2 regions of the Sphingomonas fucosidasi genome follow, and region 2 is predicted to be linked to the other one. Evidence: riboswitches for the same ligand, from Rfam matches in the RefSeq annotation. Region 2 holds a riboswitch; the other holds the start of a gene.
The links. A riboswitch is a leader RNA that binds a small molecule or an ion and turns the genes downstream of it on or off. The one in region 2 is predicted to bind thiamine pyrophosphate.
Positions count from the first base shown of each region.

Region 1: it holds a riboswitch for thiamine pyrophosphate, as region 2 does, so the genes downstream of both, U1737_RS01630 (TonB-dependent receptor) here and thiC (phosphomethylpyrimidine synthase ThiC) in region 2, are expected to answer to the same signal.

Region 1 is NZ_JAXOJR010000001.1:343,546-350,369, reverse strand. Features, by position in the region: gene U1737_RS01635 (phosphotransferase enzyme family protein) at 1-484, opposite strand, end outside; gene U1737_RS01630 (TonB-dependent receptor) at 486-2,774, opposite strand; TPP riboswitch at 2,829-2,938, opposite strand; gene U1737_RS01625 (M13 family metallopeptidase) at 3,267-5,333, shown strand; gene secA (preprotein translocase subunit SecA) at 5,515-6,824, opposite strand, start outside.
Region 2 is NZ_JAXOJR010000006.1:273,078-279,901, reverse strand. Features, by position in the region: gene plsY (glycerol-3-phosphate 1-O-acyltransferase PlsY) at 79-693, shown strand; gene dprA (DNA-processing protein DprA) at 686-1,777, shown strand; gene thiC (phosphomethylpyrimidine synthase ThiC) at 1,927-3,840, opposite strand; TPP riboswitch at 3,880-3,989, opposite strand; gene U1737_RS12945 (outer membrane protein) at 4,442-5,320, opposite strand; gene U1737_RS12940 (ferritin-like domain-containing protein) at 5,400-6,410, opposite strand; gene U1737_RS12935 (ferritin-like domain-containing protein) at 6,488-6,824, opposite strand, start outside.

The DNA.
Region 1 (6,824 bases), on a different contig from region 2:
AACTGCGCGCCGCCTCATGTAAATTCGCGAGCGCGACACCGGCGGCATGGGCATGCGCGTGCGAGGCGAACGGCGTCCATGACAGGCTGTTGCGGTACAGGTCCGCACCCGGCGCCGCACGGTGCAGTTCGTACGACCAGGCGCCGCTCGTCACCGCCGTCGCGCCGTCTGCGGTTGCCATCACCTCGGGTACCGACATGCCCGCGCCGGCGAGGTGCGCGATGAACGCGTGCTCCTCCGCCAGTCCCTCGATCGAGCGGACGCTGCGGTGGTGGCGCTTCAACAGGAACGCGCCCTGCGTCGTGTGCGCCAGCGTCGCGGCGGAGAACGGTCGCGGGGAATGCCAGTGCAGCCCGGTCAGCCGCCCTGCCGCCGGAAAGCGGGCGATCACCGCATTCGCCTCGTCGGCGGTGATCGCGGGCCAGGTCGGCGCCTCCATCGCGGTGCCCATGCCGTGGACCAGATGCGCAGGCTGCGTCGCCATCTCAGAATGCCCGCGAGATCGTCGCCATGACCGCCGCACCGCTGCCGATATAATAGGCCGGGGGGGAGCCTGCGATGACCGTGCCGTTGCGGCCGATCGTGTCCTGCGCGTTGGTGCTGACCGACTGGACGCCGGCGAGGACGTGCGGATCGGTGACGTTGATCGCGTTGACGCGCAGATCGGTGCGCTTGCCGTCGAGCCAGTCGGCGAGGTGCATGCCGACCGACAGATCGAGCGTCGCATAGCCCTTGATCCGCTCGTCGTTCATGAAGCTCGCATATTGCCGGCCGATATATTTCGACGCGACGCTGCCGAAGAACCGGCCATCGTCATAGATCCCGCCGGCACCGAACTGGACGGTGGGACTGGAGACCGCGTGCTTGCCCTTGGTCGGCAGGAAGTCCGCGCCGACGGGCAGGTCGTCGTCGATCCGCGCGCGCAGATATTCGCCCGAAAGGTAGAGGCTGACGCCTGCGACCGGGCGATAGTCGATCTCCGCATCCACCCCGTACGAGGTCTGGCCGCCGGCGTTGAGCGTCGCGTTGACCTGCGCGCCGCCCTGGTCGAGCACGGTGGCGAGTTGTCGGTTGCGGAACTTGTAGTGGAAGCCGGTCACCGAGGCGGAGAGCTGTTCGCCGATGAAGCGATAGCCGATCTCCTGCGAGACCGAATATTCGTTCTTGAGCGCGTTCGTCCCGCGCACGACGACTTCGCCGCCGAAATAGCTGTTGTAGAGCGTGAATTCGTTGGGCGTGCGGAAGTTGGTGGTGATGTTGGCGAACAGCTGTTGGCGATCGTCGAGCCGGTAGTGGATCGCGGCGCGCGGCAATGCGGCGAAACTGTCGTTGCGGACCTTGTCCTGCGGTCCAGGCAAATAGGTGCGGCCGTTGCGCAGCACGTTGACGCCCTTGAACCCGGCGTCGATCGTCAGCCGCGGCGTCAGCGCGATGCTGTCGGCGAGGAAGAAGCCCTTCGTGACCGTGACGGTGCGCTGGTTCTCATAGGCGAGCAGGCGGCCGTCGGCGGTGCGGATCGCTTTCGCGCGATACCCCCAGCGGTCGAACGGCTGCCCATCGGCGTCGATCGACGTGTACGACTGGGTGACGCGATCGGTGCCATAATCGAACCAGAGCCCGGCGGTCAGCGTGTGCATGCCTGTCTTGAAGGTGAGCTTGCTGACGTTGCCGGTCCGCATCTGGTCGCCGGTGTAATTGCCGAGCACGGTCGCGACGCCGTCGACTGCGCCGGGCAGCGCGATCGGCTGGGCGAGTGCCTCGGTGCCGAGGAAATTGCCTTCGGTGGTCAGCTGCGTCCCGTAGGGCGAGTTGCCGTAACCGAACTGGAGATAGGTGGTGCTGTCGAGCGCAAGCCGATCGTTCAGCACGAGGTGCACCGGCGCGGAGGCGTAGAGATTGCGGAACGGCGCGCGGTACAGCCGCCAATAGTTGGTGTTCCCTGCCGTGTAGCGCTCGTCGAAATTGAAATCGCGGCCCTGCGCGTTCCACTCGGCGAGCGTCGGGCTTGGGTAGCTCGACGAGTTCGCGTCGTTGTAGGAGAGCGCGAGGCTGGCGCGGTTGCCGGCGCCCCATTCGCTGAGGATCTTGGCGTCGATGTGCTGGCGCGTGTCGTAGCCCGCCCCCCGCCAATTGTCCGCGCGCGTGTTCGAATAGGACAGGAACGCCTTCAGCCCGGTGTTGCCGATCGTCCCGCTATCGATCCGGACGAACGCGCGCCGCGCCGCGTAGCTGCCGAGCGACAGGTCGACCAGCGCGCCGGGACGCGCCTTCGGATCGTCGAGCGATAGCGACAGTAAACCGCCTGCACCGCCGAGCGTCGGGGAATCGATATCGACCGAGCCTTGGGCGAGCGAGATGCGCTTGAGGTTCTCTGGGTCGGCGAACTGCGAGGGGTAGGCGTAGTAATAGCCGATGTCGTTCTGCGGTGCGCCCTCCATCAGCACGCCGATCTCGTCCTGGCCGAGACCGCGCAGCGTCAGGCTGGAGCTCGTCGACAGGCCATAGGGATCGCTCGACGCGACGTTCGCACCGGGGAGCAGCGTGACGAGCTGGAACGCGTTGAGCGTCGGTGCCTGCTTGTTGATGAAGTCGGCGGAGATCGCGCTCTGCGCGCGCGGGACCTTCTGGTCGGGCAGCAGCCCTGCCGGGTCCTGCTTGCCGACGACGCGGATTTCTGCGGGTTCGACCGGGTCAGCCACCTGCGCACCTGCCGACGATGCGGCGAAGGTTGTTACGACCAGGCCTAAAAGCCTGCGCTCGCGCGCGGCGGACATTATACGAAAACCAGCACTGAAAAAAATCACGTCCACTCCAATCGGAGGGACGACGGGCCAGCCGCAGACCCTCCCTACGCCGGTATAAGCCGGATCAGGTTCAGCGGGTCATGGGCTGCAGCCCACCTCTCAGCCGCGCATCAGCGGCCCCCCGGGGATGCCCGTCGCTTAGGTGGTCGTGTCGGCATTGGAAAGCGCTAACCTTTTGAACAGGGTGATCCCGGTTTCCTTCGACGGGATCATTGCGCCGTGCAGCACGGAATCCAGACTGGGCTTCGACGTCGCACGAGATGGTGCGACGAGCGCAGGGCAGTTGCGCAGCGCGTTTTGCCGACCATCGCACGGATATTGCTAGCGGACGAAATATGCGTCAGCTTGCCGGCTGCGCGACGGGGGCACCTTCGTGCACGCCGACCGGAGGCGATGTCGTCCGGCTTGCTTTATCGATCAGCGTTCAACCCGGGGGTTGCCCCTTCTCGTCCAGGAGTTTCGATGCCGTTCACCCACATTCCCCGCCTATCGCTCGGCGTCGCCGTGCTCGCCTTGTCGGCGTCGGCCGTCGCGCAGACCCAATCCACACCGGCGGCGCCACAAGCCTCGACCGGCACGCGCTACGGGACGTTCGGGATCGACCTGACCGCGGCCGACAAGGCGGTGAAGCCGGGTGACGATTTCTGGACGTATGCGAACGGCAACTGGAACAAGCGGACCGAGATCGCCGCCGATCGCACCTCAGCGGGCGGCAGCGTCATTCTCGCCGACCAGGCCGAGCAGCAGGTCCGCACGATCCTCGACGACGCCGCGCGTGATCCGGCCGCGGTCGGCCCCGGCGCGAAGCAATTCGGCGACCTGTATGCAAGCTTCATGGACGAAGCCGCGATCGAACGCGCCGGGGCTGCACCGCTGAAGCCGTATTTCGCGAAAATCGATGCGGCCGGCGACAAGCAGAAGCTGCAAACGCTGTTCTCAACGGTCGGCTATGCCGCGCCGGTCGAGGTCGGCCAGTTGCCCGATCCAGCCGATCCGAAGCGCTATTCAGTCGCCGCCGGCCAAGGTTCGCTCGGTATGGGCGGTCGCGATTACTATCTCGAACAGGGTCCGAAATACGATACCTTCCGCACCGCCTATCGTGCGTATGTCGAGAAGATGCTGACCTTGTCCGGGATCCCGGACGCGTCGGCCAAGGCGGATCGGATCGTCGCGTTGGAAACGGCGATGGCGAAGGTGCAATGGTCGCCGGTCCAGTCGCGTGACCTCAAGGCGATGCTCAAGCCCATGGATGCGGCAGGTCGCAAGGCACTGGCCCCCGAATTCGACTGGCCTTTGCTGCTGTCGACCGCGGGCTATGGCAATTTCCCGATCGTCTACATGACCAATTCGACCGCGCTGACCGAACTGGGCAAGATCTTTGCGGCGACGCCGGTATCGACGTGGCAGGACTGGATGAAGTTCCGTCTCGCCTCGGCCAGCTCCGCCGTGTTGCCCAAGGCGTTCGATCAGGCGACGTTCGATTTCTACGGCAAGACGCTCGCCGACCAGCCGCAGCAGCGCGCGCGGTGGAAGCGCGGCATCGCGCTGGTCAACGGGACGATGGGCGAGGCGGTCGGCGAAGTCTATGTGAAGCGCCATTACCCGCCCGAGAGCGAAGCGAAGATGGGCGAGCTGATCGCCAATCTGCGCGCCGCGTACAAGGAGCGGATCACCGCGAACACCTGGATGGACCAGGCGACCAAGACGCAGGCGCTGGCCAAACTCGCCGCGTTCGATCCGCGGATCGGGCATCCGGTCAAGTATATCGACTATGCATCGTTGCAGGTCGTTCGCGGCGATCCGGTCGGCAATGCGATGCGCTCGGGCGAGTTCCAGCACCAGCTCGAACTGTCGCGGCTCGGCAAGCCGGTCGATCGCACGCTGTGGGGCATGACGCCGCAGACCGTGAACGCCTATTATGACCCGCTCAACAACCAGATCACTTTCCCGGCGGCGATCCTGCAGCCCCCCTATTTCGATCTGAAGGCGGATGCCGCGGTGAATTACGGGGCGATCGGGGCGATCATCGGGCACGAGATGGGGCATGGCTTCGACGACCAGGGCAGCCAGTTTAGTGCGTCCGGCAAGTTCGAGAACTGGTGGACGCCGGAGGCACGAGCGGCGTTCACGCAGCGCACCGCCGCGCTGTCGAAACAATATGACGCGTATGAGCCGATCCCCGGCGTGCATGTGAAGGGCGCGCTGACGCTCGGCGAGAATATCGGCGATCTCGGCGGCGTCGAGACCGCCTATGCGGCGTATCAGAAATACCAGGCGGATCACGGCAAGGCGCCGGTGATCGGCGGATTGACCGGCGACCAGCGGTTCTTCCTGGCTTATGCGCAGGCATGGCAGGCGAAACTGCGCGAAGGCGCGGCGCGGGCGCGGCTGCTGACCGATCCGCATTCGCCACCCTTCTACCGGGTCAACGGCATCGTCCGCAACGTCGACGCATGGTACACGGCGTTCGGCGTAAAGCCGGGTAACGCGTTGTACCTGGCGCCCGCACAGCGCGTCCATATCTGGTAACCAGGCGGGACGTGTGGCGCTGGCCGCACGTCCCGTTTTCCAAGGCGTTTGGTACGTAGTCCGGCACCAGCATCGTCGCCACGGGCGGATCGACTAGCCGGTCGCGGGACGGGGCGTTGCGAGGACTGCGGGGCGGCCTGCTTGGGATGCCTCTACATCCAAGCAGGCCGGACTCATTCGATCAAACCGCGCCGTGGCACTGCTTGTACTTGCGTCCCGACCCGCACGGGCATGGCGCGTTCCGGCTCACGACGCCCTCCCAGTTCGCTGGATCCTCGCCGATGTCGGCCTCCTGCGGCTGCGGGATCTGCAACGGCGGCATCGTCGACGTGATGTGGCCGCGCGTGCCGCCGTCGAAATCATTCGAGTTATCTTCCCCCGTGAACGGGTCGAAATGCGTCGTGATGAAGTCGGGCAATTCCGGCAAACCGACCGGCGCCTGCATCTGGAACTGCGCATGCGCGATCGTCTTGGTCACGTCCTCGCGGATCGTTTCGAGCATCCGCTGGAACAGCGAGAACGCCTCCTGCTTATACTCGTTGATGGGCGTTTTCTGCGCATAAGCCCGCAGATGGACGACCTGACGCAGCGCATCGAGCGTCGCCAGATGCTCCTTCCAGTGATGGTCGAGATTCTGCAGCAGGATCGACTTCTCGACCGAGGTCCACGTCTCGGTATCGAGATCGGCCGCCTTCGTCGCGATCGCCTCGTCCGCCAGCGCGCGGACGCGCTCCTCGATCACCTCGGGATCGACCGATTCCTCGAGCAGCCACGCGTCGATCGGCGGCTCAAGGTTCATCACCTCGGCCAGCCGCGTCTTCATCCCCGCCACGTCCCACTGCTCGGGATAGGAGTTGGGTGGGCATGCATCGCCGACGATCACGTTGACCGTCTCCGCGCGCATGTCGGTCACCACGTCGCCGACCGTATCGGCATCCATGATGTCCGCGCGCTGCTCGTAGATCACTTTCCGCTGCTCGTTCATCACGTCATCATATTCGACGACCTGCTTGCGGATGTCGTAGTTGCGCGCCTCGACCTTCTTCTGCGCGGTCTCGATCGCCTTCGACAACCACTTGCTGCCGATCGCCTCGCCGTCCTCGATGTTGTTGCGCATCATCTTGGCGAACAGCGTGTCAGGCCCGAAGATCCGCAGCAGATCGTCGTCGAGGCTGAGATAGAAGCGCGACAGGCCCGGATCGCCCTGGCGACCCGAGCGCCCGCGCAGCTGGTTGTCGATGCGCCGGCTCTCGTGACGCTCGGTGCCGAGCACGAACAGGCCGCCCGCGGCGAGCACCGCCTGCTTCTCCGCCTCGATCTCGATCGTGATGCGCGCCGCCGCCTCGTCATATTCGGGCGTGCCCTCGACCAGCTCGGGATGCTCGTCGAGCATGCGGAATTCGAGGTTGCCGCCGAGTTTGATGTCGGTGCCGCGGCCCGCCATGTTGGTCGCGATCGTCACCGCGGACTTGCGCCCGGCCTGCGCGACGA
Region 2 (6,824 bases):
GTGAGGTCGGCACCCGCTCGACGCCATTTGCCGTCCGCCCCGCGTCGTTTATAAGCGCCCTCGGAACGGGGGACATACTTGCAGACGGAAATTCTCTGGGTCGCGCCCACGCTATCGCTCGTGCTCAGCTACCTGCTCGGCTCGATCCCGTTCGGCGTCATCCTCACGCGCGCCGGCGGTGCAGGCGATCTGCGGACGATCGGCTCGGGCAACATCGGCGCTACCAACGTATTGCGCACCGGGCGGAAGGGCCTCGCCGCCGCCACGCTGCTGCTCGACATGGCCAAGGGCGCAGTCGCCGTGCTGCTGGTCGCACACCTGTTCCCCGGTAACGCCCTGCTCGCAGCCGCCGGTGCGTTCATCGGCCATTGCTACCCCATCTGGCTGAAGTTCAAGGGCGGCAAGGGCGTCGCCACGTTGATGGGAATCGTCGTCGCGCTCTACTGGCCACTCGGGCTCGTTTACGCCGTCGTCTGGCTGGGCCTGCTCGCGGGCCTGCGGATATCCTCGGTCGCCGGCATGGCCGCAGCCCTCAGCGCACCGTTTGCTGCCGCGCTGTTCGGTCGATTCGACCTCGTCCTGCTGCTGCTTGCGCTCGCACTGATCGTGCTGTGGAAGCACCGCGAGAACGTCGAGCGCCTGTTCTCGGGGACCGAACCACGAATCGGCTCCAGCCGGAAAACGAGTGACTGACCCGACGGTCTTACGACTTCGGCTCATCCGCACGACCGGGATCGGACCGGTCACCTATCGCCAGCTCATCGCCCGCTTCGGCAGCGCTGACGCCGCGATCGAAGCGCTCCCCATGCTCGCCCAACGCGGCGGCGGACGCAGCCCCCGGATCGCCGACGCGGCGCTGGCCGAACGCGAAATCGCCGCCACGGCGAAGCTGGGCGCGCGCTATCTCTTCCTCGACGACCCCGACTATCCCCGCCTGCTCGCCGAGATCGAGACCGCCCCGCCGGCGCTGATCTTCCGCGGTGACCTCACCCACGCCACCCGCCCCTGCATCGCGATGGTCGGCGCGCGCAATGCGTCCGCCGCCGCGTGCCGCTTCGCAAGACAATTGGCGCTGCAACTGGCCGAAGAAGGTACGACCATCGTCTCCGGCCTGGCCCGCGGGATCGACACCGCCGCACACATCGGCGCGCTCGGCGCAGGCTCCAGCGGCGCGACGATCGGCGTCATCGCCAGCGGCATCGACATCGCCTACCCGCCCGACAACACCGCGCTCCAGGAGCGCGTCGCCACCGAAGGCCTGCTGCTCGCCGAACAGCCCCCCGGCACCGAACCGAAGGCGCGCAACTTCCCCTCGCGCAACCGCATCATCGCCGGCCTCGCGATCGGTACGGTGGTGGTCGAGGCCGTCCCCAAATCCGGCTCGCTGATCACCGCGCGCCTCGCCAACGAATCCGGCCGCGAAGTCATGGCCGTCCCCGGCAGCCCGCTCGATCCCCGCGCGCAAGGCTGCAACCTGCTGATCCGCGAAGGCGCCACGCTGGTGCAGTCCGCCGGCGACATCCTCGAACAGATCCGCCCGTTCGACCCGCGCTCGGTCCGTTCGCCGATCGACGCCTATGCAGGCTCCCCCGCCGAAGACGCGACCGATACCGACCGGCGCCGGATCACCGACCTGCTCGGCCCCGTCCCCGTCGCGATCGACGAACTCATCCGCCAGTCGCGCCTGAGCCCCGCCGTCGTCCACACGGTGCTATTGGAACTCGAACTCGCCGGCCGCCTCGACCGCCACGCCGGCGGCCGCGCCAGCCTGACCTGATCGGTAAGACTGATCCTCCCCCGCCAGGGGGAGGTGGCTGGCGCTTGCCAGACGGAGGGGGAGGTAAACGACCACGTCAGTTCCGTGTCCTCCCCCTCCGTCGCTACGCGCCACCTCCCCCTGGCGGGGGAGGATCGCACAGTCTCCGATCACTCCGCCGGCAGATAGATCTCGCTGCCTTTCGCGCGGAATTTCTCGCTCATGTCGGCCATGCCCTTCTCCGCGTCGCTGCCGGTCGCGAAGATCGCCCGCTCAACATCAACCGCATCTACGTCCGCCGCAAGGAACGTATCCGCCGGCGCGTTCTGCTTGGCGGCAAAGTCGCGGACCTCCTGCGTGATCTTCATCGAGCAGAATTTGGGCCCGCACATCGAACAGAAATGCGCGGTCTTGGCGCCCTCGGCCGGCAACGTCTGGTCGTGATAGGATTCCGCCGTGTCGGGATCGAGCGACAGGTTGAACTGGTCGCGCCAGCGAAACTCGAAGCGCGCGCGTGACAGCGCATCGTCGCGCATCTGCGCCGCGGGATGCCCCTTCGCCAGATCCGCGGCATGCGCGGCCAGCTTGTACGTCACCACACCGACCTTCACGTCGTCGCGATCCGGCAAGCCCAGATGCTCCTTCGGCGTGACGTAGCAAAGCATCGCGGTGCCGTACCAGCCGATCATCGCGGCGCCGATCCCACTGGTGATGTGGTCGTAGCCCGGCGCGATGTCCGTCGTGAGCGGCCCTAACGTATAGAAGGGTGCCTCGCCGCAGACTTCGAGCTGCTTGTCCATGTTCTCCTTGATCTTGTGCATAGGCACGTGGCCGGGGCCTTCGATCATGACCTGGACGTCGCTCTTCCACGCGCGGTGGGTGAGTTCGCCTAGCGTGTAGAGTTCGCTGAACTGCGCTTCGTCGTTGGCGTCGGCGATGCTGCCGGGGCGCAGGCCGTCGCCGAGGCTGTAGGCGATGTCGTACGCCTTCATGATCTCGGTGATCTCGTCGAAGCGCTCGTAGAGGAAGCTCTCCTTGTGGTGGCTGAGGCACCATTTCGCCATGATCGAGCCGCCGCGCGAGACGATGCCGGTGACGCGTTTCGCGGTCATCGGGATGTAGGCGAGGCGGACGCCGGCGTGGATCGTGAAGTAATCTACGCCCTGCTCGGCCTGCTCGATGAGCGTGTCGCGGAAGATCTCCCAGGTGAGGTCTTCGGCGACGCCGCCGACCTTTTCGAGCGCCTGGTAGATCGGGACGGTGCCGATCGGGACCGGCGAATTGCGGAGGATCCATTCGCGGGTGTCGTGGATGTTGCGGCCGGTGCTGAGGTCCATCACCGTGTCCGCGCCCCAGCGGATCGACCAGACGAGCTTGTCGACTTCGGCGGCGACGTTGCTGGCCACCGCGGAGTTACCGATGTTGGCGTTGATCTTGACCAGGAAGTTGCGGCCGATCGCCATCGGTTCGGATTCGGGGTGGTTGATGTTGTTGGGGATGATCGCGCGGCCGCGGGCGATCTCGTCGCGGACGAATTCCGGGGTGACGAAGTCGGGGATGCTGGCGCCGAAGGATTCGCCGTCTCGCTTGTAGTCTTTCAGCATAGCGCAGCCGAGGTTTTCTCGGGTGGCGACGTATTCCATCTCGGGGGTGATGATGCCGCGGCGGGCGTAGTGCATCTGGCTGACGTTGTGGCCTGCCTTCGCACGCAAGGGCCGCTTGATGCTGCCGGGGAATTGCGGGACGCCGCCGGAGCGGTCCGGGCCAAGCTGCCCATTGTCCTCGGGGCGGATTTCACGCGCGTCGTAGCTCTCGACGTCACCGCGAGCCTCGATCCACCTGCGGCGGAGTTGGGGAAGGCCGGCGTTGATGTCGATTTTCGCGCGGGGGTCTGTGTAGGGGCCGCTGGTGTCGTAGACGCGTAAGGGGGGCTCGGAGCAGGACGGGTCGAGGACGATCTCGCGCATGGCGACGCGGACGTCGGGGCTGTAGGGGACCGCGACGTGGATTTTCCGCGAGCCTCGGATCGGGCCGATGGTTACGCCGATGTCTGCTGTCGGGGTGCGTGCTTCGATGTCGGCCATGCGCTTGCTCCTAAGGGTATCGGAGCAAGGATTGCGGTTCTGTGGCGACCGCTCCCTCCCTCCGCCGGTATCAACCGGATCAGGTTCAGCGGGTCGAAGGCTCCAGCCTTCCTCTCAAGCGCGGATCAGCGCTCCCCCGGGGTGGGGTGAGCATAGGCGGCTTGGGATGGGGTGCAATGGCAAACTTGGTGGTGGTGCGGACAGTCGAGGCGTTTGCGTTTGGGCCTGCCCTTCGACTTCGCTCAGGGCGAACGGGAGTGGGGGCGGTGCCTTTGCGATCCTCCCCCGCAAGGGGGAGGTGGCTGGCGCTTGCCAGACGGAGGGGGCGGTAAGGGTAACTGCTGTTGCGCGTCCTCCCCCTCCGTCACCTTCGGTGCCACCTCCCCCTGGCGGGGGAGGATTGAGGTTGTGCGGACAAACGAAAAAAGGCCGCCGCCCTGCTTTGGGGCTGCGGCCTTTCAGTGTGGCAGAGCCAAGATTACTTCGTCATGCCGGGCTTGTTCCGGCATCCACCGTGCCGCGCAATCGGGGGTGTCGAGTTTGCGGCGCGGTGGACCCCGGAACTAGTCCGGGGTGACGGAGTGATTGGTTACGTCATGCCTTAAAATCTAAACGACACGGTGCCGCGCAGGGAGTGCCAGCGGAAGTTCTCATCGCTGCGGCGGAAGGTGGTGCCGGCGGTGTTGGGGGCGAGGACGAACGGGTTGTTCGCCAGCAACACCGGGCTGCCGGCGAGCGCGGTGCCGGCGGTGACAAGAACGCGGGCGTCGTCGTCCTTGTACTGGTGGTAGGTGTATTCCATGCCGATCGAGATGTTGCGGGTCAGCTTCTGCTCGATGCCGCCGCCGCCGACATAGCCCCAGCGCTTGTTCGAGCCGGTGGCCGCGAACGCGTTGGCCGTGTTGGTGGTGAAGAACAGATTGTCGATCTTGGCATAGCCGGCGCCGCCGGTGGCGTAGAACAGCGTGTTGCGCGCGGCGAGGCCGGCGCGGACGCGGGCCGAAGCTTCCCATTTCAGCTTGCGGGCCATCGTGTAGCTGGCGGGCGTGGTCGAGAAACCGGCGACGCTATCGGTGATGTCGGACTTGCCGAATTCGCCGACCAGGCCGACCACGAACGGGCCGCTCTGCACGTCGAAGCCGGCGCGACCATAATAGGACCAGCCGTCATCGTCGTTGCGGCACCCGAAATCGACGACCGCGGTGCGCGCGGAACCGTTGCAGAAGCCCGGCGAGAACGCGTTGCCACCAGTGATGGTGTTGACGCTTTCGTTGAAATTGCCGTCGCCGTTGCGATCGAACAGGATCGACGAGCCGACATCGTTGGGCTGGACGTCGTAGCCGCCGGCCGCGCCGATGTAGACGCCCGAGAACGGCTTGCTGTCCCGGTCGGTGGTCATGTCCTGCGCGGCGGCGGGAACGGCAAAAATGCCCGCGGTCGCGAGACCGGCGAGCATAGTGAGCTTTGTGAAGTGTTTCATTGGTCATTCCCCAAACAAGGATCGCGGCGCTCCTGAATGCGCCGCGATCCGAGGTTTCTGTTTCAGTCCGTGACGGCGATCACGCGTTGGCGCCGCTGCTCCGAAGTGCGTCGGTGCGGTTGTTGGTCCCGTTGGGGAAGAAGCCCCCGCCGATCTTTGCGGTATTGGTCAGATAGGCGATGTTGTGCACCTGCGCGATCGACCGGCTATAGGCCAGACCGTTGGCGTCGGTCGGGACGATGTTCGAGATCGTCGCATCGGTACCGGTGATGCCCTGATCGATGTCGCTGCTGCCGTCCAGGCTGTCGCGCGCGTCGCTGATCTGGCCCGCGATGGTGCGCAGCGACGGTGTATCGAGGCCCTTGCGGTACAGGATCGTGCGGATTAGGCCGGCGTGATAGGCCTCGGCCGCGAGGATGCCGGCGGCCGCCTCGAGATAGGTCTTGTTGGCGATAAGCGCCGCTGCGCCCTTGTACGCCGAGACGCCGACGTCCTCGAAGATGTACGCGCCGAGCAGGAAGCTATTGTCGTCGGCATAGGGGTTGAACACCTGCGATGCAGAGACGACGCCGGCTGCGCGTGCTGCGGCCGTGAACGCACCCGGCGCGGCGACCGTGCCGACCGAGATGTCGATCGCCGGCTGGGCGACGGCGGCGGTGCCGAGAGCGGTACGCAGGAACGCGACGTGCGCGACCTCGTCGATCGCGATCTCGCGGGCATATTCGCGGACGATCGCATCCTGAAACGGTACCTGTGCGCCGCCGGTGACGGCACCCTGCGTACCGGTGCCGGTCAGCAGGCTGGCGTTCAGCCCGACGCCGAATGCCGCGAAGGCGTAGAACTGCGCTTCGAGATATTCGAGGTTGAGCGCGTAGTTGAGGATATCCGCATCGTTGATGGCGGCGGCGGGGGTCGGGGTCGGCGTGGGAGCGGGGGCGAGATCTTCATCGTCGTTGCCGCAGGCCGCAAGCAGGCTTGCGCCACCGATGGCGAGGGCCGAGCCGCCGGCGAAGCGGAGGAAACCGCGGCGCTCGTTACGGCGTGCGGCAATCGCATCGAATATCTCGAGCTTGGTATTGAGATCGGTCATTGGGTTAATCCCTGAATAGCGAAGATGAGCGTTGGGCTGGGCTGAGGTGATCGGGCCGATATGATCGGGCCGATCGATCAGGCTGCCGCAGTGCTCGTCCTGATGTTGCCGGCCATGCCGTTCGGGAAGAACCCGCCGGCCGATGCCGCACCATTGTTGAGATAGACGATGTTGAGCACTTGGCTCACCGAGCGGCTATAGGCGACGCCGTTGCTGTCGAGCGGGACGATGTTCGACACGGTCACCGCGGCCTGCGTGGTGGCGAGGTTGATCGGCGTCGCGCTGTACGACGAGATGCCCTGATCGATGTCGTTCGCACCGAAGATCGTCGTGTTGGCGCCGCCACCGTCGAGGCTGTCACGTGCGCGCGAGATGGCATCGGCGGAGGTGCGCAGCGATGGCGTCGCGATGCCC